DNA from 3 places in the Streptomyces sp. NPDC002870 genome. Region 3 is predicted to be linked to each of the others. Evidence: riboswitches for the same ligand, from Rfam matches in the RefSeq annotation. Region 3 holds a riboswitch; each other region holds the start of a gene.
What was found. A riboswitch is a leader RNA that binds a small molecule or an ion and turns the genes downstream of it on or off. The one in region 3 is predicted to bind thiamine pyrophosphate.

Region 1: it holds a riboswitch for thiamine pyrophosphate, as region 3 does, so the genes downstream of both, thiC (phosphomethylpyrimidine synthase ThiC) here and ACFYWY_RS15910 (thiamine ABC transporter substrate binding subunit) in region 3, are expected to answer to the same signal.
Region 2: it holds a riboswitch for thiamine pyrophosphate, as region 3 does, so the genes downstream of both, thiO (glycine oxidase ThiO) here and ACFYWY_RS15910 (thiamine ABC transporter substrate binding subunit) in region 3, are expected to answer to the same signal.

The regions. Positions count from the first base shown of each region.
Region 1 covers NZ_JBIAPW010000003.1:190,036-199,855, reverse strand. The annotation lists gene ACFYWY_RS05500 (cytochrome ubiquinol oxidase subunit I) at 1-123, opposite strand, end outside; gene hisC (histidinol-phosphate transaminase) at 370-1,449, opposite strand; gene ACFYWY_RS05490 (LacI family DNA-binding transcriptional regulator) at 1,811-2,923, shown strand; gene ACFYWY_RS05485 (metallophosphoesterase) at 3,097-4,242, shown strand; gene ACFYWY_RS05480 (hypothetical protein) at 4,390-5,217, shown strand; gene thiC (phosphomethylpyrimidine synthase ThiC) at 5,278-7,089, opposite strand; TPP riboswitch at 7,082-7,240, opposite strand; gene ACFYWY_RS05470 (YibE/F family protein) at 7,312-8,655, shown strand; gene ACFYWY_RS05465 (SsgA family sporulation/cell division regulator) at 8,669-9,103, opposite strand; partial or broken gene ACFYWY_RS05460 (helix-turn-helix domain-containing protein) at 9,225-9,820, opposite strand, start outside.
Region 2 covers NZ_JBIAPW010000001.1:501,602-511,421, reverse strand. The annotation lists gene metF (methylenetetrahydrofolate reductase [NAD(P)H]) at 1-574, opposite strand, end outside; gene thiE (thiamine phosphate synthase) at 680-1,330, opposite strand; gene ACFYWY_RS02300 (Rv2175c family DNA-binding protein) at 1,417-1,782, opposite strand; gene ACFYWY_RS02295 (NAD(P)/FAD-dependent oxidoreductase) at 1,844-3,025, opposite strand; gene ACFYWY_RS02290 (hypothetical protein) at 3,111-3,452, opposite strand; TPP riboswitch at 3,504-3,616, shown strand; gene thiO (glycine oxidase ThiO) at 3,614-4,771, shown strand; gene thiS (sulfur carrier protein ThiS) at 4,768-4,977, shown strand; gene ACFYWY_RS02275 (thiazole synthase) at 4,983-5,777, shown strand; gene pknB (Stk1 family PASTA domain-containing Ser/Thr kinase) at 5,946-7,895, shown strand; gene ACFYWY_RS02265 (deoxyribonuclease IV) at 7,901-8,749, shown strand; gene ACFYWY_RS02260 (DUF4396 domain-containing protein) at 8,827-9,321, shown strand; gene ACFYWY_RS02255 (sulfite oxidase-like oxidoreductase) at 9,342-9,820, opposite strand, start outside.
Region 3 covers NZ_JBIAPW010000011.1:10,235-20,054, forward strand. The annotation lists gene ACFYWY_RS15905 (ABC transporter permease) at 1-471, opposite strand, end outside; gene ACFYWY_RS15910 (thiamine ABC transporter substrate binding subunit) at 510-1,601, opposite strand; TPP riboswitch at 1,669-1,790, opposite strand; gene rlmN (23S rRNA (adenine(2503)-C(2))-methyltransferase RlmN) at 1,810-2,916, opposite strand; gene ACFYWY_RS15920 (phosphatidate cytidylyltransferase) at 3,005-4,123, opposite strand; gene frr (ribosome recycling factor) at 4,123-4,680, opposite strand; gene pyrH (UMP kinase) at 4,808-5,590, opposite strand; gene tsf (translation elongation factor Ts) at 5,750-6,595, opposite strand; gene rpsB (30S ribosomal protein S2) at 6,702-7,646, opposite strand; partial or broken gene ACFYWY_RS15945 (M23 family metallopeptidase) at 7,905-8,483, shown strand; gene ACFYWY_RS15950 (TetR/AcrR family transcriptional regulator) at 8,783-9,340, opposite strand; gene whiG (RNA polymerase sigma factor WhiG) at 9,402-9,820, opposite strand, start outside.

The sequences.
Region 1 (9,820 bases), on a different contig from region 3:
TGTCTCCAGGCCGGCTGTGAGCGCGGCGAGCGAGATCGTCAGGGGGACGAAGAGGAAGTGGTAGACGGTGGTGATGCCGAACTGCCATCGCGCCAGGGTTTCCGGCGCCAGAGCCAGGTCCACGTCGTCTTCTCCTTACATCGCCATGGTCACAGCGGCGGTCCGCCCCTTTAATCCGTCCGATCCCGGGATGATCAGGGCGCGCTTGTGAACGCGTTCACATTCACAAGCATTATGGCTCATGCGAAATTCGTACCTTCGAGCGGGGTGCCTCTTCCGGGGAACGGTCGCCTTCCGGACCGGGCGGCGGTCCGCTCCGGCGACCCGGTCCGGGTGGAAACAGTCGAGGCCTTGAGCGGCCGGGACCGGCTAGAGCTCCTTGCGGAACGCCTCGGCAGTGTGCAGGAAGATGTCGTTGGCCTCGGTCTCCCCGATGGTGACCCGTACACCTTCACCCGCGAACGGCCGCACCACGACGCCGGCCTTCTCGCAGGCCGCCGCGAAATCGACCGTACGGTGGCCGAGCCGCAGCCAGACGAAGTTCGCCTGGGTCTCGGGCACGGTCCAGCCCTGCTCGACGAGCCCCTCGTACACCCGCGTGCGCTCGGCAACCAGCGAGCCGACCCGGCCCAGCAGCTCGTCCTCGGCACACAGCGAGGCGACCGCCGCGTCCTGCGCGAGCTGGCTGACGCCGAAGGGAACCGCGGTCTTGCGCAGCGCGGCGGCCACCGGCTCATGGGCGATCGCGAACCCGACCCGCAGCCCTGCCAGGCCGTAGGCCTTGGAGAAGGTGCGCAGCACCGCCACGTTGGGGCGGTGGCGGTAGATCTCGATGCCGTCCGGGACATCGGCGTCGCGGATGAACTCGCGGTAGGCCTCGTCCAGCACCACGAGGACATCCGACGGCACCCGGTCCAGGAACCGCTCCAGCTCCGCCCGGCGCACCACCGTGCCGGTCGGGTTGTTGGGGTTGCAGACGAAGATCAGCCGGGTCCGGTCGGTGATGGCGTCGGCCATCGCATCCAGATCGTGCACGTCACCGGGGGTAAGCGGCACCTGCACCGGCTTTGCCCCGCTGATCCGGGTGATGATCGGGTACGCCTCGAAGGACCGCCAGGCATAGATGACCTCGTCGCCGGGGCCCGAAGTGGACTGCAGCAGCGACTGCGCGACGCCCACCGAGCCGGTGCCGGTGGCCAGGTGGGTCACGGGCACCCCGAAGCGGTCAGCCAGCTCGTTCATCAGGCCGGTGCAGGCCATGTCGGGGTAGCGGTTGAAACCCTGCGCCGCGGCGATCACTCTCTCCATCACACCCGGCAGCGGCGGATACGGGTTCTCGTTGGACGACAGTTTGTACGCGACCGGGCCGCCTGCAGCGGCGGGCTTGCCCGGCTTGTAGGTGGGAATGCCGTCCAGCTCGGCGCGCAGCTTGGGGCTCGTCTCGCTCACCGCAGGTCCTCCTCGTGCCATCAGTTGCTATCAGCAGCTTCGAATACTCCTCACCTTATGAGGATTCCCGGCTGCTGCGAACGGCAGCGGCCGGGAAAGGGGGGAGCGCCCTCTCCCGTGGCGCGCGCCGGTAGCTCACTCCGTGGCGCGCATCGCCCGTAGTAGTGAGTTGAGACCTCTTCGCAACATCGACCATTCGAGAGGTCTATGCGTCTCCACGCCCGAGACGATATGGGATGATCGCTCAAGTCCCTTGGTTTCCAAGGCAGTTGATGGCAAACGATCATGCAGAAACGTGCCTGTCAACGAGTGAATATGCGCACGGCTCAACCGCCCACGCGAGCCCTACTATCGGCTCGCCATGACAGCAGCAGGGAAGCACCAGGTGAGCCGGACGGAGACATCCCGCCGGGGCAGCAGGCGGAGTCGGGCGGGCATCCGAGACGTTGCCGCCGCAGCCGGAGTCTCCATCACGACTGTCTCAGACGCACTCAACGGCAAGGGCCGGCTCCCGGACGCCACCCGCCGACATGTCCGCGAGGTCGCCGACCGGCTGGGCTACCGGCCCTCCGCGGCGGCCCGAACGCTCCGTACGGGAAAGTCGGGCTTGATCGGCCTGACCGTGACCACGTACGGGGATGAACCTTTCACCTTCACAGAATTCGCCTACTTCGCCGAAATGGCGAGAGCCGCGACCTCCGCCGCGCTGGCCCGCGGCTACGCCCTCGTCATTCTCCCCGCCACCTCACGCCATGACGTCTGGTCGAACGTCGCCCTCGACGGCACCGTCGTCATCGACCCCTCCGACCACGACCCCGTCGTCACCGAGCTTGTCCGCCAGGGCCTCCCCGTCGTCTCCGACGGCCGCCCGGCCGGCACGCTCCCGGTCACCGCCTGGGTCGACAACGACCACGAAACCGCCGTACTCGATCTGCTCGACCATCTCGCCGCCGCCGGCGCCCGCCGGATCGGCCTGCTCACCGGCACCACCACGGACACCTACACTCGCCTGTCCACCACCGCGTATCTGAACTGGTGCGAGCGCGTGGGCCAGGACCCCGTCTACGAGTCCTACCCCGCCCACGACCCGTGCGCCGGCGCCGTCGCGGCCGACCGGCTGCTCGCCCGCCCGGACAGGCCCGACGCCGTCTACGGACTCTTCGACCCCAACGGCACCGATCTCCTCGCCGCCGCCCGGCGGTACGGACTGCGAGTCCCCGACGATCTGCTGCTCATCTGCTGCAGTGAGTCGACCGTGTACGCCACCACCGAGCCGCCCATCACCACGCTCTCGCTCAAACCACGCAGAATCGGCACTGCGGTCGTCCAGCTCCTCATCGACGCCATCGAGGGAATCGACGAAGACCGGCCGGTCGAACAGGTGATACCGACCGAACTGATCGTCCGGACGTCCTCGCAGCGCCGCCCTTCGCGGACGACTGTCAGCCCCCCGCGATCCCCTTCATCGGACTAGACCTTCCCAAACAGGACGAAACAACCGGCGAACCAGGGGTGCATCCGGATTCACCACCCCTGGTGCGTCACACAGCGCGGAGCTCATTCCTATGATGGGCGCACGACACCGCGGACCACCCCGACCAGGCTGGGCCGAGAGGTGAACGGCGGCGCGACGGTGTGGAGGGGTCGATGACTCAGGGGGCCGGTCAAGGACCCGTGGTGCGGACAGCGACATTGCGCGACTTCCGCGTTCCGCCGTACGCGCAGGTTCCCGTGCAGTCGCAGGAGCAGGCGCCGTCGCACGAGCAAGTGCCGTCGCACGAGCAGGCGCCGTCGTACACGCGGCCGACGCGGCAGTCCACCGAGTCCGACCACCCCGGCAACGCCGTCCCGGAGGGCGATGAGCCGGACGGCTACACCCCCACCGAGCGCGATCTTCCGGTGATCGGCCGCGGCGGGCCGGGCGACACCGTCCAGGTGCAGATCACAACGGACGAGACGCCCACCCCAGAAGGCCTCGGCCCGCTCTACGTCGTCGGCGACGTCCACGGCTATCTCGACGAACTCGTCGAGGCCCTGGCCCAGCAGGGCCTCATCGACGCCGACGGCCACTGGGCCGCGGGCCATGCCCGCCTCTGGTTCCTCGGCGACTTCACCGACCGCGGCCCCGACGGCATCGGCGTCATCGACCTCGTCATGCGGCTCTCCGCCGAGGCCGCGGCCGCCGGCGGCTACTGCAAGGCCCTGATGGGCAATCACGAACTGCTGCTGCTCGGCGCCAAGCGATTCGGCGACACTCCCGTCAACTCCGGTGCCGGCACCGCCACCTTCCAGGCCGCCTGGCTCCTCAACGGCGGTCAGAAGACCGACATGGACCGGCTGCAGGACGTCCATCTGCAGTGGATGGCACGCCTCGACGCGGTGATCGAGGAGGACGAGCATCTGCTGATGCACTCCGACACCACCGCCTATCTCGAGTACGGCGACACCATCGAGGACGTCAACGACACCGTCCACGCGATCCTCACCCGCAATGACGCCGACGAGTGCTGGGACCTGTTCCGCAAGTTCACCAAGCGCTTCGCCTTCCGCGACGACGAGGGGCCGCAGGCCGTACGCGAACTGCTCACCACCTACGGCGGCCACCGCGTCGTGCACGGCCACAGCCCCATTCCGTATCTGCTGGGCGAAGTGGGCACCGAGGACGGCGAGGACGGCACGCGCCCGGTCGTCGAGGGCCCGCATGTGTACGCGGACGGGCTCGCGATCGCCATGGACGGCGGTGTGACCATGGCCGGAAAGCTCCTTGTCGTCCAGCTTCCGCTGCCCAACTGATCCGAGCCCGACAGGCGATTTACTCAAACCCCCTGTCACCCCGTGCCGTAACCGCTCTACCATCGGCTTATCCGTAGCAGGCTCTCCTCCGTTTCTGCCCAACCGCCCGGTCGATGCGGGCAATCCGGCCCTACGGAGCATCGGGGGATGCACATGAACAGCGCTCCGCACCTGCAGACCGAGGACCGCGCCGAATACGAACGCATCCTCGACGACGCACTGCGCAACGCCCATGACCGTCCGGATCTCGCTGCCGTTGGGCAGCGCCTGAACACCGAACAGCTGCGCACGATGGCCCTGAACGCGACGGCAATGATCACCGCCGCCGCCGCTGGCGAGTACGAGCACTACACAAAGATCCGCGAGGAGATGAGAAGCCCCGCGGCCGGCGCCTCCATGCACAACTCCGTGCTTTCGCCCGCCGTCGGCGAGGCCTCCGAACGCGGCGCGGGAATCGCCGCCGTCATAGCCGTGCTCGCCCCGGTGCTCGCCGGGACGGCCGCGGTGATCTTCCTGCTGGTCGGCTACATCCTGAAGATGCTCAGCCCCACGCCGTCGTTCGCGGATGCCCTGGTGTCCGCGGGCTGGTTCTTCGGGGCTCTCACGGCGGCCGCCATTCTGGTCGCCGCGATCGGGCTGCTGCTCACCGCCCTGCGCAACGGCGCGACGCAAGTCCCGGCCGAGGAGTCGACGGGCGAGCTGCCCGACGAGGTGTCCCGGGCCAAGGAGGCCTGGCGGCACGCCCTGCTGGAGCGCGGCCTGCTGCCCTTCCTGCGGGCAGCGCTGGCGGACCCCAGCGCCGACCCGACCTCCGCGGACCCGCCGCGCCATGTGAGCCGTATCCCCAAGATCGGCTACAGCGGCCCGGACTACTCGAGCCCGAGCGAGGGCTCGACGGCGGGACAGCGGCCCACCTTCACCAGCCCGGACTTCACCAGCCCGGAATTCGGCGGCCCCGAGCACCAGCCGGAGTGAGCCCCGGTCGGCGCTCGTGGCCGCACGTCATCGCGGGATCACGCCGCCATCACTCCGGCATCACTCCGCGATTGGCAGATAGACGCGGTTGCCGGCGGCGGCGAACTCCTTGGACTTCTCCGCCATGCCGTCCTCGATCTCCTGCTGGGACTGCGGAGACTGCTCGGTCTGCTCGGTCTGCTGCGAGCCCCCGTGCTGCCGCCGGATGTCCTGCGAGATCTTCATGCTGCAGAACTTCGGGCCGCACATCGAGCAGAAGTGCGCGGTCTTCGCCGGCTCCGCCGGGAGCGTCTCGTCGTGGAACTCCCGTGCCGTGTCCGGGTCGAGGGCCAGGTTGAACTGGTCCTCCCACCGGAACTCGAAGCGGGCGTCGGACAGCGCGTCGTCCCACTCCTGCGCACCCGGGTGCCCCTTGGCGAGATCCGCCGCATGCGCAGCGATCTTGTAGGTGATGACGCCGGTCTTCACGTCGTCACGGTTGGGCAGGCCCAGGTGCTCCTTGGGCGTGACGTAGCAGAGCATCGCCGTGCCCCACCAGGCGATCATCGCCGCCCCGATGCCAGAGGTGATGTGGTCATACGCCGGGGCCACGTCCGTGGTGAGCGGGCCGAGCGTATAGAAGGGGGCCTCCTCGCAGATCTCCTGCTGGAGGTCGATGTTCTCCTTGATCTTGTGCATGGGGACGTGACCGGGTCCTTCGATCATCGTCTGCACATTGAAACGCTTGGCGATGGAGTTGAGTTCCCCGAGCGTGCGCAACTCAGCGAACTGCGCCTCGTCGTTGGCGTCCGCGATCGAGCCGGGCCGCAGCCCGTCGCCGAGGGAGTACGTCACGTCGTACGAGGCGAGGATCTCGCAGAGCTCCTCGAAGTTCTCGTACAGGAACGACTCCTTGTGGTGCGCCAGGCACCAGGCCGCCATGATCGAGCCGCCGCGCGAGACGATGCCGGTCTTGCGGCGGGCCGTCAGCGGCACGTACCGCAGCAGCACGCCCGCGTGGACCGTCATGTAGTCGACACCCTGCTCGGCCTGCTCGATGACCGTGTCCTTGTAGACCTCCCAGGTCAGCTCCTCGGCCTTGCCGTCGACCTTCTCGAGCGCCTGGTAGAGCGGCACGGTGCCGATCGGCACGGGGGAGTTGCGCAGCACCCACTCCCGGGTGGTGTGGATGTTGCGGCCGGTGGAGAGGTCCATGACCGTGTCCGCGCCCCAACGCGTCGCCCAGGTCATCTTCTCGACCTCCTCCTCGATGGAGGAGGTGACGGCGGAGTTGCCGATGTTGGCGTTGACCTTCACCAGGAACCGCTTGCCGATGATCATCGGCTCGATCTCCGGGTGGTTGACGTTGGCGGGCAGGACGGCCCGGCCCGCCGCGATCTCCTCGCGTACCACCTCTGGGGAGACGTTCTCGCGGATCGCGACGTACTCCATCTCCGGAGTGATCTCGCCACGGCGGGCGTACGCGAGCTGCGTCACCGCCTGTCCGGCCCGGCCCCGTCGGGGCTGGCGCGGGCGGCCCGGGAAGACCGCGTCGAGGTTGCGCAGGCCGCCCCTCGGCGAGGTGTGCTTGATTCCGTCGTCCTCGGGGCGGACCGGGCGGCCCGCGTACTCCTCGGTGTCGCCGCGGCCGATGATCCAGTTCTCCCGCAGCGGGGGCAGGCCGCGGCGGACGTCGGTTTCGACGGTGGGGTCGGTGTACGGCCCGGACGTGTCGTACAGCGTCACGTCCTTGCCGTTGGTGAGGTGCACCTGGCGGACCGGCACCCGGAGGTCGGGGCGTGAGCCCTCGACGTATCCCTTGTGCCAGCCGATGGACTTCCCGCCCTCGTCGTTCTGATTCGAGGCAGGCGTGCGTGCGTCCGATACGGTCATGAGACCTACTCCCTACGCCGGCATTACCCGGTAACAGGTTCGGCGGTCGACGCAGCGGCTTCCGTAATCGGCGTACTGGCTTCAGCCAGTCGGCGAATGCGGAGGTCAGCGTCCTCTCAGCCCGGTGCTCCGAGCTCCCGCGTGTGCAAAGGTGACACCACGCTAGCGTCATTTCTGGCGCGCTGAACAGAGGGCCCCCGTCGTTCTTGCGATGATCGGTCTGTGACCTACTCGCCGCCCCCTTCGCCGCAGACGCCCGAACCCCACGGCCACTCGCACAGCCATGGGCCCGCCGCGCCTGTCTCGCAGCATCTCCGCAAGGTCATCGCCGCGGTGCTGATTCCCTTCGCCGCCGCGGTCGTCGTGGGCCTTCTCGTCCTCTGGCCGGGCGGCGCGCCCGGCCATGAGCGCAGCGGTGTCGGTTTCGACCGGCAGACCGAGCAGGGCAGGGTGGTGCAGGTCGACAAGGTCAACTGCAAGGACGTGAACGCCGCGCAGGTCCCGCCGACCGGCGATACCTCCACGCCCGAGGGGCGCGAAGCGGTCAATGCCCAGCAGGGCAGCTGCGAGAAGGCGACGATCGAGGTCACCAGCGGCAAGGACAAGGGCCGTAAGTTCATCGAGATCGTCCAGCCGGACGCGCCGCGGCAGTTGGACAAGGGCCAGGGGGTGGTGGTCGCGTACGCCCCCGACGCGCCGCGTGACCTGCAGTACTCCGTGACCGATGTGGACCGTGAGCTCCCGATGGCGCTGCTGGCCGGGATCTTCGCGCTCGCGGTGGTGCTGGTGGGACGGATGAAAGGCGTGATGGCGCTGGTCGCGCTGGCCATCTCGTTCGCCGTACTGACCCTGTTCATCCTGCCCGCGATCCTGCAGGGCTCGAATCCGCTGATCGTCGCGGTGATCGGGGCGAGCGCCATCATGCTGGTCTCGCTCTATCTGTGCCACGGCTTCACCGCCCGCACCTCGGTCGCGGTCCTCGGCACGTTGATCTCGCTGCTGCTGACCGGGCTGCTCGGCTCGCTCTTCATCGGCTGGGCGAGCCTGACCGGCAACACCGACGACAACACCGGTCTGATTCACGGTCTGTATCCGAACATCGACATGAGCGGTCTGCTGCTGGCCGGCGTCATCATCGGATCGCTCGGCGTGCTCGACGATGTGACGGTGACCCAGACCTCAGCGGTCTGGGAACTGCGTCAGGCTGACCCGAACATGGGCCCGCGGGCACTGTACCGGGCCGGGATCAGAATCGGCCGGGACCACATCGCTTCCGTCGTCAACACACTCGTACTCGCTTACGCGGGTGCGGCGTTGCCGCTACTGCTGCTCTTCTCGATCGCGCAGAGCAGTGTGGGGACGGTGGCCAACAGCGAGCTGGTGGCGGAGGAGATCGTACGGACCCTGGTGGGGTCGATCGGGCTTGTCGCCTCGGTGCCGGTGACCACCGCGCTCGCGGCCCTGGTGGTCACCGCCGACCGGCCCGGAAACGCAGCGGCCGACGAATCACCGGCCCGGAGTGGATCGCCCGTCCGGGGCGGCAGGGGCCGCCGCCGCAAGAAGTAGCGGCGTCGACTGCTCAGCCGGCGTTCTCCTCTGCGAGGATGCGCCCGAGCTCCACGTCCAGATTGTCCTCGAAGTCGGCGAGCGTACGCTCCTGCCCCAGCGGCACCAGCTTGTCGGTGCGGTCGAGGAAGGCCACGAGCGGCGCCGCGCTCACCCGGAACAGCGCCCGGTCGCTGCCGACCTGGAGCCGGATGGCGACGTCGGACAACCCCTGGGGACCACTCGGAGCGATGCGCACATCACCGTCCCCGCTCGGCACATTGATGCCGTCCAGCAGCAACTCGCGCCCGAAAGCCCAGGTCACAGGGGCATCGCCGGGCAGGTGGAAGGTCATCCACACGGCGTACGGATCCCCCGTCTCGTACCGGAGCTCCACCGGGATCCGGAAAGAGAGCTCCTCGGAGACATGGAAACTCATCAGGACCTCGGCCTGGACCGACTCGCGCATCATGTACCCCGCAGTGGATGAAGCCGTGTGAAGAACTCAGCTGAGAACGGCCAGGAATATCCCGATGGCCTCTTGACGCAATCTTCCTGTAAGTGACCAGGAGATCACAAGGAGTGATTTTTCAGATACTGATAGAGACCGCTATGGAGCCGAGGAGCCCTCCGATGGCGTCGCAGCTGCTCGACCGCCGGAAGCAACAGTTCTTCCTGGTGGAGGGGGAGAGAAATGTCCATCACGGCGGCACCGGATCCGGTCGTGATCTCAAATGGCGGCGCAGCCGGCACCGAGCGCGTACTCCTGTCGCCCCAGGACCGGTTGCATCCGCTCCGTTGACGCGAGCCGCTCCAGCAGCGTGCGCCACTCGGCGACGCCGGGCGCGTACGGGCTCTCGGCAACGGCGACGATCTCGATTTCACCCTCGCGGCAGACCGCGAAGTAGACCGCGCCTCCGATGGCGTCCCGCCAGTGCGCGAGCAAGTCCACCAGGGTGGTGCGACGATTCTGCAGAGCGCCGCCGATGGCGAGCCGCTCGACCGCGTCACCGAGGATGAACACGCCCTTCTCACGGCGCAGATAGTCCTCGTGCGCCAGAGTGCGCAGCAGGTGGTACGCGGTGGGAAGGGGAAGCCCGGCCTCGCGCGCGAGCTGCTTCGCGGGGGCCCCGTCCGGATGGGAGCTCACGGTCTCCAGCAGCCTCAGCGCCCGCTGCACCGAAAC
Region 2 (9,820 bases), on a different contig from region 3:
GCGTGATCGCGTAGTCGGCGCCGGCCCGGCACTTGTCGACGAAGTGCCGGATGTCGGTGTCCCAGTCCTCCGAGCGCGGATGCATCTCGGGGAAGGCGGCTACGCCCACGCAGAAGTCACCGGACTCCTTGATCAGCCGGACCAGCTCGGCGGCGTACCGCACGCCCTCGGGGTGCTTGACCCACTCGCCCATCGGGTCGCCGGGCGGGTCGCCCCGGACGGCGAGGATGTTGCGGATTCCGGCGTCCGCGTACTGGCCGATCATGTTGCGCAGTTCGGCGATGGAGTGGTCCACCGCGGTGAGGTGCGCGACGGGCGTCAAAGTGGTGTCGGCGGCGATCTGCTGGGTGGCCTTGACCGTGCCGGCGCGCGTCGAGCCGCCGGCTCCATAGGTCACGGAGACGAAGTTGGGGGCGACCGCCTCGACCCTGCGGAGCGCATTCCAGAGGTTCCGCTCGCCCTTCTCGGTCTTGGGCGCCCAGAACTCGAACGAGTAGGAAGTTTTGCCGGTAGCAAGAAGCTCGCGCACGGTCCGTGCGCGATCCGTCCTGGTCGAAGCTGTACCGAGGGCCATACCCGCAGGCTATCCAGGCCGGGCCGGTCACCCAACCGGACGGGGGAAATACGTCCGAATTCGCCGGTTTTCTGTCCACCCCTCGGACAGTTGCCCCTCGGACGGTTATCCGACGCGCTCCCGCACCCGCTTGGCGAGGGAGGCGGCGGCCGCTGCCGGGTCGTCGGCCTCGGTGATCGCCCGCACGACGACGATTCTGCGCGCACCCGCGTCCAGCACCTCGTCGAGGTTGCCCGCATCGATCCCGCCGATCGCGAACCACGGCCGGTCGGTCCCGAGCCCCGCGGCGTACCGCACGAGGCCGAGCCCCGGGGCGTACCGCCCGGGCTTGGTCGGGGTGGGCCAGCAGGGGCCCGTGCAGAAGTAGTCCACGCCGGGCTCGGCGACCGCCGCGTCGACCTCGGACTCGGCGTGCGTGGAGCGGCCCATGAGCACCTCGTCGCCGAGGATCGCGCGGGCGGCAGGGACCGGCAGATCGCCCTGCCCCAGATGCAGCACGTCGGAGCCGATGGCATGGGCCACGTCCGCGCGGTCGTTCACGGCGAGCAGCTTGCCGTGCCGACGGCAGGCGTCGGCGAAGACCTGGAGGTGCTCCAGCTCCTCGGCCGCCTCCATGCCCTTGTCGCGCAGCTGCACGATGTCGACCCCCGAGGCGAGCACGGCGTCGAGGAACCCGGCGAGGTCGCCCTGCTGCTTGCGGGCGTCCGTGCAGAGATAGATCCGGGCGTCGGACAGCAGCGCACGAGCCGTGGACATGGGTGTTCCCCCCGGGTGGGTCGGCGGCGTGCGGGCAGGCACCACTGACCCCCGCCCGCACACCGCGTGGTGTTGTCTTCAGGACGTCAGACGGCGAGCGCCTGGGCCCGGCGCTTCACCTCCGTGCCGCGATTCTCGCTGAGCGCCTGCGCGGGCGTGCCCGGCAGGGTCGGGTCGGGGGTGAAGAGCCACTCGAGCATCTCTTCGTCGGTGAAGCCGTCGTCCCTCAGGAGCGTCAGGGTCCCGGCGAGACCCTTGACCACCTTGTTGCCGTCGATGAAGGCGGCAGGCACCTGAAGCGCGCGGTTCTCACCACGGCGTACGGCGATCAGCTGGCCTTCCTTGACCAGCTGCCGTACGCGTGTCACCTCGACATCGAGCATTTCCGCGATGTCGGGAAGGTGGAGCCAGGCGGGGACGAGAGCATCGATCTTTGCGTCAATCTCGGTCACAGGACAAGCGTGCCATCCCGGACTGACAGTCGGTACCCGGACCCTGGACACGAGCCCGCATTCAGCCCTGGACAGCCGCCGCCTTCAGAGGGACGGACGGGTCGGCGGCCAGGTCCGGATCCAGCCGTGCGCCGGCCAGGATGAGCTTGCGCCCTTGCGCCAGATCGCGGGCCCGGCCGACGGCCAGGAGCGCGACCAGCGCGCCCTCACGCAGCCACAGCACCGACCAGGCGGCGTCCGCCGGATTGCCCCGCCACACCCTCGTGTCGGCGGCCGGGTGATGGCCCGCGTACTGCACAAAGCGTCCGAACTGCTCGGACCAGAAGTACGGCACCGGGTCGTAGACCTCGGGCGCCTGCCCCAGTGCGCTCGCCAGGACATTGGCGGCGACCGTGCGCGGCCCGTGCAGGGCGTTGTCCCAGTGGTGCACGAGCAGCCGCTCGCCATAGCGGCCGGACGGGAAGGAGGCGCAGTCCCCGACGGCGTACACATCGGGCAGCGAGGTGCGCAGATGCTCGTCGGCGGTGATTGCGCCGTCCGGGCCCAGCTCGATGCCGGAGCCGGCGAGCCAGCGGGTGGCGGGTCGTGCGCCGATGCCGACGACCACCGCCCCGGCCCGGAGCTGCCGGCCGTCCGCGAGGATCACCGTGCCGGGCTCGACGTCGGCCACGCGCGCGTGGGTGAGCAGTTCGACGCCGTACTCCGCGTACCAGTCGGTCATCGGGGCGGCGACCTCGGCGGGCAGGGCGTACGCGAGGGGGCGGTCGGCGGCCTCGACGACGGTGACCGTGCAGCCCGCCTCGCGGGCGGCCGTCGCGAACTCCGCGCCGATCCAGCCGGCGCCGACGACCACGATGTCGTGCTGCCGTGCGAGGACGGGGCGCAGCCGGTCGGCGTCGTCGAGGGTGCGCAGCAGGTGGACGCCCGGGACACCTTCGGCGCCGGGCAGCGTGATCGGCTCCGCGCCGCTGGCGATGACGAGGACGTCGTACGGGACGACTCCCGCCTCTGTGTCCAGTTCGTGCGCCTGCGGGCGTACGCCGGTCACCTCGCAGCCCAGCCGCAGTTCGATGTCGAGCACCTCGAAGTCGAGCTCGAAGGCCGACCCCTCCGCCGTGCCGAGCAGGATCGCCTTGGAGAGGGGTGGCCTGTCGTACGGCTGGTGGGGTTCGGCGCCGATCACGGTGACCGGTCCCGCGAAGCCCTGTTCCCGCAGGGCCACGGCGGTCTGCACACCGGCCATCCCCGCGCCGACGACGACCACGCGCCGCGCGCCCTGTGCTGTCTGCTGCTCGCTCACCCGACAACCTTACGCACCTGATGGACCGTCAGGTCGCTGGCTGCTCCACAACGCTCGTCCCGCTGCCCTCCTGGGACTCCCACTCCCAGGTCTCCTCCAGGCGGACTCGCCCGTCCTCGAGCTCGACCACGGTCGAGACGCAGTGCCCGGAGGCCGTCCGGCCGTCCGTCTTCAGCTGGACGTACCGGAAGTCCAGCCGGTCGCCCTCCCGCGTCCCCACAAGGTGGCCGCGTACGACGTCGCCGCCCTCGTACTCGGCCCAGATGCGGCCGTCCCGCTCGTGGTACGTGAACCGGGTGCGGGTCCCCACCTGGCCCGGAGCCTGGTCGGCGACCGGCGAGAGTACAAGTCCGTCGAGCGACCGTGCCACAGCGGCTGCTCCCTTACTGCGAGTTGGGGGCTGGGGTTAGGGTGGCCACCGTAAGGCACTCGCGGGAGTCCGGACGCACCGGGCTGAGAGGGAGGCTGGGCGGCCTCCGACCGTACGAACCTGATCCGGGTCATGCCGGCGAAGGGAGGGGCTGGACGCCCATGTCTCGTACATCAGATGTCCTCGTGGTCGGGGGCGGAATCATCGGCCTGGTCACGGCCTGGCGTGCGGCGCAGCGCGGACTGCGCGTCGCCGTCGTCGATCCGGAGCCGGGCGGCGGGGCCGCGCAGGTCGCGGCTGGCATGCTCGCCGCCGTGACCGAGCTGCACTACGGCGAGCAGACGCTGCTCCGCCTCAGCGTGGAGTCCGCCCGGCGCTATCCGGCGTTCGTCGCCGAGCTCGAGGAGGCGAGCGGGCAGCGTGTCGGCTACCGCGCATGCGGCACGCTGGCCGTCGCCCTGGACGCCGACGACCGTGCGCACCTGCGTGAACTGCACGCCCTGCAGCGGCGCTCCGGCCTGGAGTCGGAGTGGCTGGCCGGGCGCGAATGCCGCCGTCTGGAGCCGATGCTCGCGCCGGGCGTACGCGGGGGCCTGCGGGTCGACGGCGATCACCAGGTCGATCCGCGGCGGCTGACCGCGGCGCTGGTGACGGCCTGCGAGCGGGCCGGGGTGGTCTTCCATCGCGGCTGGGTGGAGCGTCTTTCCGTGGTACGGGACCGGGCGGTCGGAGCAGTGCTGAGGGATGCCGTCGAGCTCACCGCGGACCAGATCGTCCTCGCGGGCGGCTCGCTGAGCGGCAGGCTCGGCGGTGTGCCGGTGGATGTGCTGCCTCCGGTGCGGCCGGTGAAGGGCCAGGTTCTGCGGCTCACCGTGCCGCCCGCGTACGCGCCCTTCCTCTCCCGGACCGTACGGGCCGTGGTGCGCGGCAGCCACGTCTATCTGGTGCCGCGCGAGAACGGTGAGCTGATCGTCGGGGCGACCAGCGAGGAGCTCGGCTGGGACACCACGGTCACCGCCGGCGGGGTGTACGAGCTGCTGCGCGACGCGCACGAGCTGGTGCCCGGCATCACGGAGCTGCCGCTCACCGAGACCCGCGCGGGGCTGCGCCCCGGCTCCCCGGACAACGCTCCACTGCTGGGCCCGACCGCCCTGCCCGGTCTGCATCTGGCCACCGGCCATCACCGCAACGGGGTGCTCCTCACGCCCGTGACCGGCGATGTGATGGCCGCCGTGCTGGTCACCGGCGAGCTGCCGGACGAGGCCCGCCCCTTCACACCTCGCCGCTTCTCCCCCGTGCCCCAGGAGCAGCCCGCATGAACCTCCTGAACGTCTCCGTCAACGGCGAGGCCCGTGAGCTCGCCACCGGGACCACCCTGGACACCCTGGTGGCGGACCTCACCGCCGCCCCTTCCGGGGTCGCGGCCGCGGTCAACGAAGCGGTCGTCCCGCGCAGTCAGTGGTCCGGCACCCTCCTCGACGACGGCGACCGCGTCGAGGTTCTCACCGCAGTGCAGGGAGGCTGACGGGCATGGCCGACGACCGTCTCACCATCGGCGGCAGCACGTTCAACTCCCGCCTGATCATGGGTACCGGCGGGGCGCCCAGCCTCGACGTACTCGAACGCTCCCTCGTCGCCAGCGGCACCGAACTCACCACCGTCGCGATGCGCCGCCTCGACCCGACCGTCCAGGGCTCCGTGCTGTCCGTCCTGGAGAGGCTGAACATCCGCGTCCTGCCCAATACGGCGGGCTGCTTCACGGCGGGCGAGGCCGTGCTGACCGCCCGGCTCGCGCGCGAAGCCCTCGGCACCGACTGGATCAAGCTCGAGGTCGTCGCTGACGAGCGCACCCTGCTGCCCGATCCGATCGAGCTGCTGGAGGCGGCAGAGACCCTGGTCGACGACGGCTTCACGGTCCTGCCGTACACCAATGACGATCCGGTGCTCGCCCGGAAGCTGGAGGACGCTGGCTGCGCGGCGATCATGCCTCTGGGCTCGCCGATCGGCTCCGGTCTCGGCATCCGTAATCCGCACAACTTCCAGCTGATCGTCGAGCACGCGCGCGTGCCTGTCGTTCTGGACGCCGGCGCGGGCACGGCCTCCGACGCGGCACTGGCGATGGAGCTGGGCTGCGCGGCGGTGATGCTGGCCTCTGCGGTCACCCGAGCGCAGGAGCCGGTGCTGATGGCGGAGGCGATGCGGCACGCGGTCGAGGCGGGCCGTCTGGCTCGCCGGGCGGGGCGCATCCCGCGCCGGCACTTCGCGGAGGCGTCGTCGCCGGCAGAGGGCCGCGCGGCCCTCGACCCGGAACGCCCGGCGTTCTGACCGCTGCGCGGAGCCGGTCCCCCACCGAACCGGAGCTCCGCCCCGGACCTCGCTCCTCAAACGCCGCAGAGGCTGAAATCAGCGCAGCGTCACAGCTCGGCTCCAGTACGGCCCCGGTCCCGACCCGAGGCGTCAGGGTTGTCCGCGGTGGCTCGTAGAATCACCGGCGTGGATACGACCCTCAAGGACCCCCTCGTCGGGCAGGTGCTCGACGGCCGCTACCGCGTCGACGCGCGCATCGCCGTCGGCGGTATGGCCACGGTCTACCGGGCCGTCGACACCCGCCTCGACCGGGTGCTCGCGCTCAAGGTGATGCACCCGGCCCTCGCCACCGACGCCTCCTTCGTGGAGCGCTTCATCCGCGAGGCCAAGTCCGTGGCGCGTCTCGCCCACCCCAATGTGGTGGCGGTCTTCGACCAGGGCGCCGAGGGCGCGTACGTCTATCTGGCCATGGAGTACGTCGCGGGCTGCACGCTGCGCGACGTGCTGCGCGAGCGCGGGGCGCTCCAGCCGCGGGCCGCGCTCGACATCCTGGAGCCCGTGCTGGCGGCGCTCGGCGCGGCGCACCGGGCCGGCTTCGTCCACCGGGACATGAAGCCGGAGAACGTGCTGATAGGGGACGACGGCCGGGTCAAGGTCGCCGACTTCGGTCTCGTACGGGCTGTGGGCTCGGTCACCAACACCACCGGCACGGTGCTGGGCACGGTCTCCTACCTCGCCCCCGAGCAGATCGAGTACGGCACGGCCGACACCCGCGCCGATGTGTACGCCTGCGGGGTCGTCCTCTACGAGATGCTGACCGGCGGCAAGCCGCACGCCGGAGACACCCCCGCCCAAGTGCTCTTCCAGCATCTGAACGAGGACGTTCCGTCGCCGTCCGCACTGGTCCCCGGGCTCGCCGTCGAGCTCGACGAGCTGGTCGCGAGCGCCACCGCCCGCAATCCCGACGTCCGTCCGTACGACGCGGTGGACCTGCTGGCGCAGGTCCGTGAGGCCCGTGCTCCGCTCGGCGACGAGCAGCTGGACCTGGTGCCGCCGCAGGCGCACGCCCAGGACACGGCGCAGGACAGCGGCGAGCGGGTGCACGCGGCCCCCTCCTCCGAGGACGCCACGAACGTGATCCCGCGGGTGCTCTCCCGCGAGGAGCCGGTGGTCAACCACACCACCCGGCTGGCGATGCCGCCTTCCGAGCCGCCGCACCAGCCCCAGCAGTCCCGGCGCCGGCCCATGCCCAGGCGCGGCGTCGTCGCGGTGCTGGTCGCGGTGTTCCTGGCGCTCGGCATAGGTGCGGGCGTCTGGTACATCAACTCCGGGCAGTTCACCCGTGTCCCCGCCCTCATCGGCAAGACCGAGAAGGACGCGAGGCAGGAGCTGAAGAGCGCCGGGCTCGATGTGAAGAAGGTCAGGTACGACTTCAGCGAGACGGTCAAGCGCGGCACGGTCATCAACAGCGACCCCGCGATCAATGAGCGTATCCGCGGCAACGGCTCGGTGGTCATCATCGTCTCGCGCGGCCCGGAGATCGTCCGGGTCCCCGACGTCAAGGGCCAGCCGCTCGCCACGGCGGAGCGCGAGCTGAGGAAGCTCCGTCTGGCGCCGGGAGTGGTCACCAAGGCGTTCAGCGACGAGATCGACCAGGGCTCGGTGATCAGCACGGACCCGGAGGCCGGGGCCGGGCGCAGCCCCGATTCCGCGGTCGCCCTCGTCGTCAGCAAGGGCTCCCCGATCGACGTACCGGGCGTGACCGGCGAGACCGTGGAGGACGCCACCAGCGCGCTCAAGGACGCCGGGTTCAAGGTCAAGGTCGCCCCGGAGCGGATCAACTCCCCCGAGGAAGCGGGCTCTGTCGCCAAGCAGTCGGCGGCCGAGGGCGCGAAGCTGGCCCGCGGCGACACCATCACGCTGACGGTCTCCAAGGGACCGCGGATGATCGAGGTCCCCGATGTGGTCGGGGACAAGGTCGACGCCGCCACCGGCGCGCTGGAGTCCGCGGGCTTCCAGGTCAAGGTCGAGAAGAACTTCCCCTTCCTCGGCGACACCGTCGAGAGCCAGTCCGTCGTCGGCGGCGCTCAGGCTCCCGAGGGCAGCACGATCACCATCAAGACCAAGGGACTGTAGTTCAGATGCGCAACCCCGTCGGCGGCCATGTCCCCGTGGCCGGCGGCCTCGCCAGGACCGGTCTCGCCTACGCCCGTGAGCTGGAGGCGGAGACCGTCCAGGTCTTCGTGGCCAATCCGCGTGGCTGGGCGACGCCCGCCGGAAGCCCGGTGCAGGACGAGCAGTTCCGCGCCGAGTGCGCAGCCGACGGGATATCTGCGTACGTCCACGCCCCGTATCTGATCAACTTCGGCTCGCACACCGAGGCGACCGCCGAGAGCTCCGTGGAGTCCTTGCGGCACTCGCTGCGCCGTGGCCGGGAGATCGGCGCGCTGGGCGTGGTCGTGCACACCGGCTCGGCGACCGGCGGCCGGACCCGCGAGGTGGCGCTGGCGCAGGTGCGGGAGCGGATGCTGCCGCTGCTCGACGAGCTGACGCACGAGGACGACCCGTTCCTGCTGCTGGAGTCGACGGCAGGCCAGGGCTTCTCGCTCTGCTCCAGGACCTGGGACTTCGGTCCGTACTTCGAGGCGCTCGACGCCCACCCCAAGCTGGGCGTCTGCCTGGACACCTGCCACATCTTCGCCGCGGGACACGATCTGACCGGGCCGCACGGGATGGCACAGACTCTGGATGTACTGGTGGAGACGGTCGGCGAAGGGCGGCTGAAGCTGATCCACGCCAACGACTCCAAGGATGTGGTCGGCGCCCACAAGGACCGCCACGCGAACATCGGCGCCGGCCACATCGGCGAGGAGCCGTTCCGGGCGCTGATGCAGCATCCGGCGACCGAAGGCGTACCGCTGATCATCGAGACACCCGGCGGCAAGGAAGGGCACGCGGCGGATGTGGCGCGGTTGAAGAAGCTCCGCTGAACAGGGGGGGATACCCCTGGGGGGTATACGGTTTCTATTGTCGGCAGGAACCGCTACCTGGATTTGGGGGCTCTCTCATGCAGCACGACGCTCACGCCCAGCACACACACCATGAGCACCACAGGCAGCAGGGCCCCGTCAGCTGGTCGATGGCCGCCCAGGCCACGCTGCACTGCCTCACCGGCTGCGCCATCGGCGAGGTGCTCGGCATGGTCATCGGCACCGCGCTGGGCTGGGAGAACATGCCGACGATGATCCTCGCGATCGTGCTGGCCTTCTTCTTCGGCTACTCGTTCACCCTGCGCGGAGTCCTCAAGGCCGGCGTCGGCCTCAGGACCGCCGTTCGGGTCGCCCTCGCCGCCGACACCCTCTCCATCGCCGTCATGGAGATTATCGACAACGGAGTGATCGCCCTGTGGCCCGGCGCAATGGACGCCCACCTCGCTGACGCGATGTTCTGGTGGGTCCTGGCGATCGCCCTCGTCGCCGCCTTCCTGATCACCACACCCGTCAACAAGTGGATGATCGGCCGCGGCAAGGGCCATGCGGTGGTCCACCAGTACCACCACTGAACCCCCGGGAGCTCCAGGGGTCAGAGTTCCGGGCCGTCCCCCGGCTCCTCCTGATATGAGTAGCGCTGCTCACGCCACGGGTCGCCGAGATTGTGATAGCCGCGCTCCTCCCAGAAGCCTCGGCGGTCGGCGCTCATGTACTCCACGCCGCGGACCCACTTGGGCCCCTTCCAGGCGTACAGATGCGGGACGACGAGACGCAGCGGAAAGCCGTGCTCGGCGGTGAGCAGTTCACCGTCCTTGTGGGTCGCGAAGATCGTGCGGTCCGAGACGAAGTCGGAGAGCCGCAGGTTGGCGCTGAATCCGTACTCGGCCCAGACCATGACATGGGTGACGTTCGCCGCGGGCGGCGCGAGGTCCACGACCGTACGGGCGGGCACACCGCCCCATTCGGCCCCCAGCATGCTGAACTTCGTCACGCAGTGCAGATCGGCGACGACCGTCGAGAAGGGCAGCTCCGAGAACTCCTCGTGGTTCCAGCAGCGCTTGTCGCCGTCCG
Region 3 (9,820 bases):
CTCCTCCTGACGCGGGTCGAGTTGCGACCACAGTCCGCCCACGGTCCGTACGACCACGGCGTAGTTGAAGAAGACATGGGCGAGCAGGATCGCCCAGACAGTCGTGTCCAGCCTGACGCCCCACAGCTCGTCGAGCAGCCCGCCGCGACCCAGCAGCGCCAGGAACGCCGTCCCCACGACGACGGTCGGCAGCACGAACGGAACAGTGACCACCGCCCGCAGCAGCCGCTTCCCGGGAAAATCGAGGCGGGCGAAGACGTACGCGCCGGGCAGCGCGATCAGCAGGGTGAGCGCGGTGGAGGCGAGCGCCTGCCAGGTGGTGAACCACAGCACCTGCTGAATGTCCGAGCGGCCCAGCACCTCGCCGATCCGCCCGAACTGCCATACCCCGTCGATCTCCAGACCGCGGCCCACGATCGCGACGACGGGGTAGGCGAAGAAGACCGCGAAGAACGCGACGGGCCCGGCCATCAGCCCGAGCCGCGCCGCATTCCCGCGGACGGACCTGCTTACTTCAGTACGAGCGAGGACCACGACTGAACCCACTGCTCACGGTTCTTGGCGATCTTGTCGGGCGCGACGGTCTCCGGCTTGTCGACGACCGCGCCGAACTTGGTGAACAGCTCGGGCAGCTTCGCATCCTTGACCACCGGGTTCACGAACATGTTCAGCGGCATGTCCTCCTGGAACTTCTTGGAGACCAGGAAGTCCAGCAGGGCCTTGCCGCCCGCCTCGTTCTTCGCGCCGTCGAGAAGACCCGCGAACTCCGTCTGGCGGAAGCAGGTTCCCGTCGCGACACCGGTGGGTGCCTCGGTCGGCTGCGGCTCGGCGAAAAGCACCTCGGCCGGCGGGCTGGAGGCGTACGAGACGACCAGCGGCCGGTCCGCCTTGGCCTTCTTGCCACCGGCCGAACCGGAGAACTCCTCGTTGTACGCCTGCTCCCAGCCGTCGACGACCTTGACGCCGTTGGCCTTCAGCTTCTTCCAGAAGTCCTGCCAGCCTTCGTCGCCGTAATGGCCGACGCTGCCGAGGAGGAAGCCGAGACCGGGCGACGAGGTCGCGACATTCTCGGTGACGAGGAGGTTCTTGTACTCGGGCTTGATCAGGTCGTCGAAGGACTGCGGGGGCGCGAGCTTCTTGTCGGCGAAGTACTTCTTGTCGTAGTTGACGCAGATGTCGCCGGTGTCGACGGGCGTGACACGGTGCTTGTCCTTGTCGAGCTGCACCTCTTCGGGCACCTGGCCGAGGCCCTTGGCGACGTACGGCGTGAACAGGTCGTGGTCGAGCGCCCGCGAGAGCAGGGTGTTGTCGACGCCGAAGAAGACATCGCCCTGCGGGGAGCCCTTGGTGAGGATCTCCTTGTTGAGCGCCGCACCCGCGTCACCGCTCTTCAGTACCTTGACCGTGTAGCCGGTCTCCTGGGTGAACTCCTTCAGCACGGCCGGGGTGGCGGCGAAGGAGTCATGGCTGACGAGCGTCACGGTCTTGGACTTCGAGCCGCCGGAGGAGGAGTCCTTGGACTCCCCGCCGCAGGCCGCGAGGGTGGATATGCCGAGAGCGGCGGCGACGGCGGTAACCGTCAGCTTCTTGGTGGTGCTCACTGAGATTCCTCCTGGAGTGACCAGGAAGAGACGCGGCCCTGCTCACAAGGTGAGCAGGGCGCAACAGCTTGAGTGGTGTCCGAACTTCCTACCCAGAATGACCTGGGCAAGGTTCAGAGGGTCTGCGACCGCTGTGCTTGTTCATAGCGGTCGCACTCTCAGCGCTGTGGCGCTCCCCTGTCGGAATATGAAAATGTCCGAGCCAAGATTACCGCTCGGATGCCGCGAGCTGTCCGCACGCTCCGTCGATCTCCTGGCCACGGGTGTCGCGGACGGTGACGGGCACGCCATGGGCCGCGATGGCCTCCACGAACGCCTTCTCGTCCTCGGGACGGGAGGCCGTCCACTTCGATCCAGGCGTCGGGTTGAGCGGGATCAGGTTCACATGGACCCGCTTGCCCTTGAGGAGGCGGCCCAGCAGATCGCCCCGCCACGCCTGGTCGTTGATGTCCCTGATCAGTGCGTACTCGATGGAGATACGGCGGCCGGACTTCTCCGCGTACTCCCAGGCGGCGTCCAGCACCTCCCGTACGTTCCAGCGGGTGTTGACCGGGACGAGCGTGTCGCGCAGCTCATCGTCCGGCGCGTGCAGCGAGACGGCGAGACGGCACTTGAAGCCCTCGTCGGCGAAGCGCAGCATCGCGGGAACCAGGCCGACGGTCGACACGGTGATGCCGCGCTGTGAGAGCCCGAGCCCGTCAGGCTCGGGGTCGGTGAGGCGCCGGATGGAGCCGACGACCCGCTTGTAGTTGGCGAGCGGCTCGCCCATACCCATGAAGACGATGTTGGACAGCCGCGTCGGGCCTCCCGGCACCTCGCCGTCTCGCAGAGCGCGCATGCCGTCGACGATCTGGTGCACGATCTCGGCGGTCGACAGATTGCGGTCGAGCCCCGCCTGCCCGGTCGCGCAGAAGGGGCAGTTCATCCCGCAGCCGGCCTGCGACGAGATGCACATCGTCACCCGGTCGGGGTAGCGCATCAGCACGGACTCCACGAGCGTGCCGTCGTGCAGCCGCCACAGCGTCTTGCGGGTGGTGTCGTCGTCGCACGAGATGTGCCGTACGACCGACATCAGATCGGGCAGCAGCTCGGACGCGAGCTTCTCTCGCGCGGCGGCGGGTATGTCGGTCCACTGGGCGGGGTCGTGGGCGTACCGCGCGAAGTAGTGCTGCGAGAGCTGCTTGGCGCGAAACGGCTTCTCGCCGATCGCGGCGACGGCGTCCTTGCGCTCGGCGGGCGTGAGGTCGGCGAGGTGCCGCGGGGGCTTCTTGGCTCCGCGGGGCGCGACGAAAGTGAGTTCTCCGGGCTTGGGCATGGTGATACCAGTGTCGCAGAGATACGAAGAGGGGCCCGCCGCCTGTGGACAGCGAGCCCCTCATGCATAAAAGTGCAGGTCAGATGGGTCAGCCGGATCCGACGAAGATCACCATCAGCAGCCACACCACCGGAGCCGTGGGCAGCAGGGAATCCAGCCGGTCCATGATGCCGCCATGCCCCGGGAGCAGGGTGCCCATGTCCTTGATGCCCAGGTCCCGCTTGATCATCGACTCGCCCAGGTCGCCGAGCGTGGCGCTGACCGCGACCGCGAAGCCCAGCAGCAGACCCTGCCACCAGGTGCCGTCCTCGATGAGGAACTGCATGCACAACGCACCCGCGCCCATCGCGAACGCCACCGCGCCGCCCAGGCCCTCGCGGGTCTTCCCGGGGCTGATGCGCGGCGCGAGCTTGTGGCTGCCGAAGCGCCAGCCGACGGCGTACGCGCCCGTGTCGCTGACCACGGTCAGCAGCAGGAAGGTGAGCACCCGCTGCGGACCGTCGTCCGCAGTGAGCATCATCGCGACGAACGTCGCCAGGAAAGGAACGTAGAAAGCTGCGAAGACGCCCGCCGTGACATCCTTCAGATAGCCGTCGGGAGGCTCGGTCATCCGCCAGACCAGCACCGCCAGCGCTGTGAGCGCCATGGCGACCCAGGCGCCCTCCGCGCCGCGCACATAGCCGGCCACCACCATCGCCGCGCCGCCCACCGCGAGCGGCACCAGCGGAGCCTTGATCTGCCTGCGCTCCTCCAGCCGCGAAGTGAGTTCCCACAGCCCGACCACGACGGCGACCGCTATCACGCCGACGAACACGGCCTTGACGATGAAGAGCGACGCAACGATCACAGCGCCGAGACCGGCGCCGACCCCTATGGCCGCCCGCAGATCACGGCCGGCCCGTTTCTTCTGCGGCGGCTCGGCCGCCGACGGCGGGGTGGGCATGGGCTCCTGCGGAATCTCGTCGCGGAACGGGGGGCCGCCCAGCCGAGCGGCCCCCCGGTCGCGGTCGTTGCTGTCGTCGCGGCGATCGCGGTCGTCGCGGTCTTCGGCGTCTCTACCTGCGTCGGGAAAGTCCGGCACGATGGGCATGGGCCGAGTCTGCTGTGCGTCATGCTCATCGTATGCGGGACCCGCCGGGGCAGGCCCCTGGTCGGGCGGTCCCCAGAAACCGGCTCTCGGCGGGGCCCCCCAGGAAGAGTCGTTCATCAGACCTCGAGCAGCTCGGCTTCCTTGTGCTTGAGCAGCTCGTCCACCTGCGAGACGTACTTCGCGGTGGTGTCGTCGAGCTCCTTCTCTCCGCGGCGGCCCTCGTCCTCGCCGACCTCGCCGTCCTTGATCAGCTTGTCGATGGTCTCCTTGGCCTTGCGGCGCACGGAGCGGATCGAGATCTTGGAGTCCTCGGCCTTGGTCTTGGCGACCTTGATGAACTCCTTGCGGCGGTCCTGCGTGAGCTCCGGGAACACCACCCGGATGATATTGCCGTCGTTGCTCGGGTTGACGCCGAGGTCGGAGTCGCGGATCGCCTGCTCGATGTTGCGCAGCGCGCTCTTGTCGAACGGCGTCACCACGGCCATCCGCGCCTCGGGAACCGAGAACGAGGCCAGCTGGTTGATCGGGGTCAGCGCACCGTAGTAGTCCGCCACGATCTTGTTGAACATCGCCGGGTGCGCACGTCCGGTGCGGATCGCGGCGAAGTCATCCTTGGCGACCAGGACGGCCTTCTCCATCTTCTCCTCGGCCTCGAGGAGGGTCTCTTCGATCACCACTTGCTCCTGCGTGTCTTGAGTAGGCCCGGCGTCAAACTGGGCCGGCGGAACCCTGTGTCGCGTCTTCCCTGCACGGTGTCCGACCGGCAGGACTTTGTCCATCCCTCGAGGGTCGTCCCCCGGGTCAGGCCCGAGTGCCCTGGTCGCTCACGAGCGTGCCGATCTTCTCACCCTTGACGGCCCGGGCGATATTGCCCTCGGCGAGCAGTTCGAAGACGAGGATCGGAAGAGCGTTGTCGCGGCAGAGCGTAATGGCGGTGGCGTCGGCGACCTTGAGGTTGCGGGAGAGCACCTCGCCGTACTCCAGCGCGTCGAACTTCACCGCGTCGGGATTGGTCTTGGGGTCGGAGTCGTAGACCCCGTCGACGCCGTTCTTGCCCATCAGCAGGGCCTCGGCGTCGATCTCCAGGGCGCGCTGCGCCGCGGTGGTGTCGGTGGAGAAGTAGGGCATGCCCATACCGGCGCCGAAGATGACGACGCGGCCCTTCTCCAGGTGGCGTACTGCGCGCAGCGGGATATACGGCTCCGCGACCTGGCCCATGGTGATGGCGGTCTGGACGCGGGAGTCGATGCCCTCCTTCTCCAGGAAGTCCTGGAGGGCGAGGCAGTTCATCACCGTGCCGAGCATGCCCATGTAGTCGGAGCGGGCCCGGTCCATGCCGCGCTGCTGCAGCTCGGCCCCGCGGAAGAAGTTGCCGCCGCCGATGACGACCGCGATCTGAGCACCGTCGCGGACAACCGCGGCGATCTCGCGCGCCATTGCGTGTACGACGTCGGGGTCTACACCGAGCCCCCCACCGCCGGCGAAGGCCTCACCGGACAGCTTCAGCATGAAGCGCCCGACCTTCTTGACGTCGTGGTCGCTCTTGTCATCGGCAGCCTGGTTGGCGTCCGCGCCCTTGTTCATGGAGATCTCCTCGTGCACATACGAAGAAGGCCATTGCCGTGGGTACTGGTATCCCTGTCGGCAATGGCCTCCTCGTCAGATCTGCGGTCGTCCGGCGCGAGCGCGACCGGTGACTGCGTAAGAAACCCTAGCGGGCTCCCGTGTCGATCGCTTAACGGGTCAGATGCCGACCTTGATGCGCGCGAAGCGCTTCAGCGTGACACCGGCCTCGTCCAGGACCTTCTGGACAGACTTCTTGTTGTCGAGCGCGTACGGCTGGCCAAGGAGGGTGGCGTCCTTGAAGAAGCCGTTGAGGCGACCCTCGACGATCTTCGGCAGGGCGGCCTCGGGCTTGCCCTCCTGGCGCGTGGTCTCCTCGGCGACGCGGCGCTCGGCCTCGACGACGTCGGCCGGGACGTCCTCGCGGGAGAGGTACTTCGGCGCGAAGGCGGCGATGTGCTGCGCGACGCCCTTGGCGACCGCAGCGGCCTCGTCGGTCCCCTTGTCGAGCTCGACGAGGACGCCGATCTGCGGCGGGAGGTCGGGCATCGTGCGGTGCATGTACGCGGCGACGTACCCGCCGGTGAACTGCGCGAAGCGGTCCAGAACGATCTTCTCGCCGAGGTTGGCGTTGGCCTCGTCGACGTACGCCTGGACGGTCTTGCCGGGCTCGATCTCGGAGGCGAGCAGCGCCTCGATGTCGGCCGGGGAGGTCGCGGCGACGTGGGCGGCGAGCGCATTGGCGACTGCCTGGAACTTGTCGCCCTTGGCGACGAAGTCCGTCTCGCACTTCAGCTCGACGAGGACACCCGAGGTGTTGTCGTCGGCGATCAGGGAGACGACGGCACCGTTCTCGGCGGAGCGGCCCTCGCGCTTGGCGACGCCCTTCTGGCCCTTGATGCGCAGCGCCTCGACTGCCTTGTCGACGTTGCCCTCGGCCTCGTCCAGCGCCTTCTTGCAGTCCATCATGCCGGCGCCGGTGAGCTCGCGGAGCTTCTTGACGTCAGCGGCGGTGTAGTTCGCCATGTCCTTGATTCTCTCTCGAAAGTCGAAAGTCGAAGATCTACGGGTGAGCGGCGGGGGCCGGTGCTTGTGGCACCGCCCCCCGCCGTCAACTACCGAACCTGTGCGGTCAGGCCTGCTCGGCGTCCGCGGCCGGCTTCTCAGCCTCGGCGGCCGGGGCCTCGGCAGCCGGAGCCTCGGCAGCGGGCGCCTCAGCGGCCGGAGCCTCAGCAGCGGCCTCGGCCGGCTTCTCGGCCTCGGCGGGAGCCTCGGCAGTCTCGTCGGAGTCGGCCTTCTTCTCGCCCTCGAGGAGGTCACGCTCCCACTCGGCGAGCGGCTCGCCGGCGGCCTTCTCGCCCGGCTTGGAGTCGCCGGTGGCGACGCCGGAGCGGGCGATGAGGCCCTCGGCGACGGCGTCGGCGATCACGCGGGTGAGCAGGGTGACGGAACGGATCGCGTCGTCGTTGCCCGGGATCTTGTAGTCGACCTCGTCGGGGTCGCAGTTGGTGTCCAGGATCGCGACGACCGGGATGTGGAGCTTGCGCGCCTCACCGACGGCGATGTGCTCCTTCTTGGTGTCGACGATCCAGACGGCGCTGGGCACCTTCTGCATCTCGCGGATACCACCAAGGGTCTTCTCCAGCTTGGCCTTCTCGCGGGAGAGGACCAGGAGCTCCTTCTTGGTGAGGCCGGACGCGGCCACATCCTCGAAGTCGATCTGCTCGAGCTCCTTCAGACGCTGAAGGCGCTTGTAGACGGTGGAGAAGTTGGTGAGCATGCCGCCCAGCCAACGCTGGTTGACGTACGGCATGCCAACGCGCGTCGCCTGCTCGGCGATGGCCTCCTGGGCCTGCTTCTTGGTGCCGACGAACATGATGGAGCCGCCGTGTGCGACGGTCTCCTTGACGAACTCGTAGGCGCGGTCGATGTACGACAGCGACTGGAGCAGGTCGATGATGTAGATGCCGTTGCGCTCCGTGAAGATGAATCGCTTCATCTTCGGGTTCCAACGACGGGTCTGGTGACCGAAGTGGACGCCGCTTTCCAGCAGCTCCCGCATCGTGACGACGGCCATGGCCGTATCTCCTTGGATTCTCGGTTGTGTCCTGACGCCCCGACGCGCCGTGCCACAAGGGACCGAGGAGCGCGGCCACCGACCTGAAGAGGGTGTGGTGGCGGGGCGTGCGAAGTCGACCCGGTGACCCGGATCGCCAGAAGAAGTGTACGGGACCGGCGCGGTGCCGGGTGACGGCGCTGTCCACAACCGGTCAGTACTCCACAGATCGGGACCATGATCCACGCGGTCGCGGGGTTCCGCGGGACGGTCTGTGCCATGTACCGCTTAGTCCGCAGACTTCTCGTAAGCCTTCTCGTAAGCCTTCTCGTAAGCCTTCTCGTACCTGTTGTCGCCATTGTCGTTGCCCTTGGCGTTGCCCTGCTGAGCGCGCCTCCGGCGTCTGCCCTCGATCCCGACCGGAGCTGGCCGGTGGGTCCGCCGCGGCCCGTGGTCCTACGCGGCTGGGATCCGCCGGACTCGGCATACGGGCCCGGGCACCGCGGCGTGGATCTGGCCGCGCCGCCGGGCACCCCTGTACGGGCGGCGGCGCCCGGCCAGGTCTTCTTCGCGGGCCGCGTCGCGGGACGCGGCGTCCTGTCCATCACCCTCACCGGTACGGGTGAACCGCCGCTGCGCACGACGTACGAACCGGTGCGCCCGCTGCTCCCGGAGGGCGCTGAGGTGAGCGCGGGCCAGGTGGTGGCCACCGTCGAGCCGGGACCTTCGCACTGTGCCAAGGGCTGTCTGCACTGGGGGCTGCTGCGCGGGGCGGAGTATCTGGATCCGCTGTCCCTGCTGCCGCCCTGGCTGCTGCGCCGTTCTCCGTCCCGGCTGCTGCCGGTGCTCGGCGTCCCGCCTCTTGAGGCGTCTGTCGCCCCGGTCGCCGCGCGGGTGGCAGCGCCGGTTCTCGCGGGGTCGTCGGGGACTGCGCTGCACGCGGTGTGGCTGCTGATCACGGTCGCGCTGACGCACCGGGTCCTGCGCCGGACTCGAGAGCCAGGCGCGCTAGGCCGTCCCGGTCCACGGAGCCGTCCCGGTCCACCGAGCCGCGCCGGTCCACGGAGCCGTCCCGGTCCACCGAGCCGCGCCGGTCCACGGAGCCGTCCCGGTCCACGGAGCCGTTGCGGGGCGGGGTCCGCGGGCTCCTTGCGGGGTCAGCCCCGCACGCCCCGCAGGGCCATCGACACCGCCGCCTCGGCGATCGCCGACGGGTCCTCCGCCGCGCCGATCTCGATGCGGCGCACCGCGGCGTCCACCACGCCCTGCAGCAGCATCGCCGCCAGCCGGGGCTGTTCGTGGCCCAGCTCGGCGAGCGCCTCCACGATCATCGCGATCAGCCCGCCGTGCGCGGCACGGATCTTCTCCCGCGCCCCGGCGTCCAGCTCGCTCGCGGAGATCGCGACAACGGCCCGGTGGCGCCGATCGCCGACGAGCTCCAGCTGCTGGCGCACGTACGCCTCGACCTTGCCCTCCGCCGTGTCGGCCTGCTGCATCGCGGCCTCGACCTCCGCCGCCCAGACCGGGAAGTCGACCGCGCAGAGCTCCTCGACGACCGCGGCGCGCGAGCGGAAGTACTCATAGACGGAGGACCTGGCCAGGCCCGTGCGCTCGGCGAGGGCGGGAAAGGTCAGCGCCTCCGTACCGCCCTCGGACAGCAGGGAGCGCGCGGCGTCCAGCAGGGCGCCGCGCTGCATGGTCCGGTGCTCGGCCACGGAGGCCGCTCGAATCCTGGGCACGCCTCCACTCTACGGATGAGGCAGGGACGATTCAGTGTCAACGTCCGACGTCGGCCAGCTTCGCCCGCAGCTGGAGCACCGACTTCGTATGGATCTGGCTGACCCTGCTCTCCGTGACGCCGAGGACATTGCCGATCTCGGCGAGGGTGAGGCCCTCGTAGTAGTAGAGGGTGACGACGGTCTTCTCGCGCTCCGGCAGGGTGTTGATGGCGCGCGCGAGCAGCCGGCGCAACTCCCTGTCCTCGGCCACTTCGACCGGGTTGTCGGCGGCGGTGTCCTCGAGGGTGTCCATCAGGCTGAGCCGGTCGCCGCCTTCGCCGCCGACGTGCAGCAGCTCCTCCAGCGCGACGACGTTGGCCAGCGACAACTGGCTGAAAACCACATGCAGTTCCTCGACCGCAATGCCCATCTCGGCGGCGACCTCGCACTCCGAAGGCGTACGTCTCAGCTGCGCTT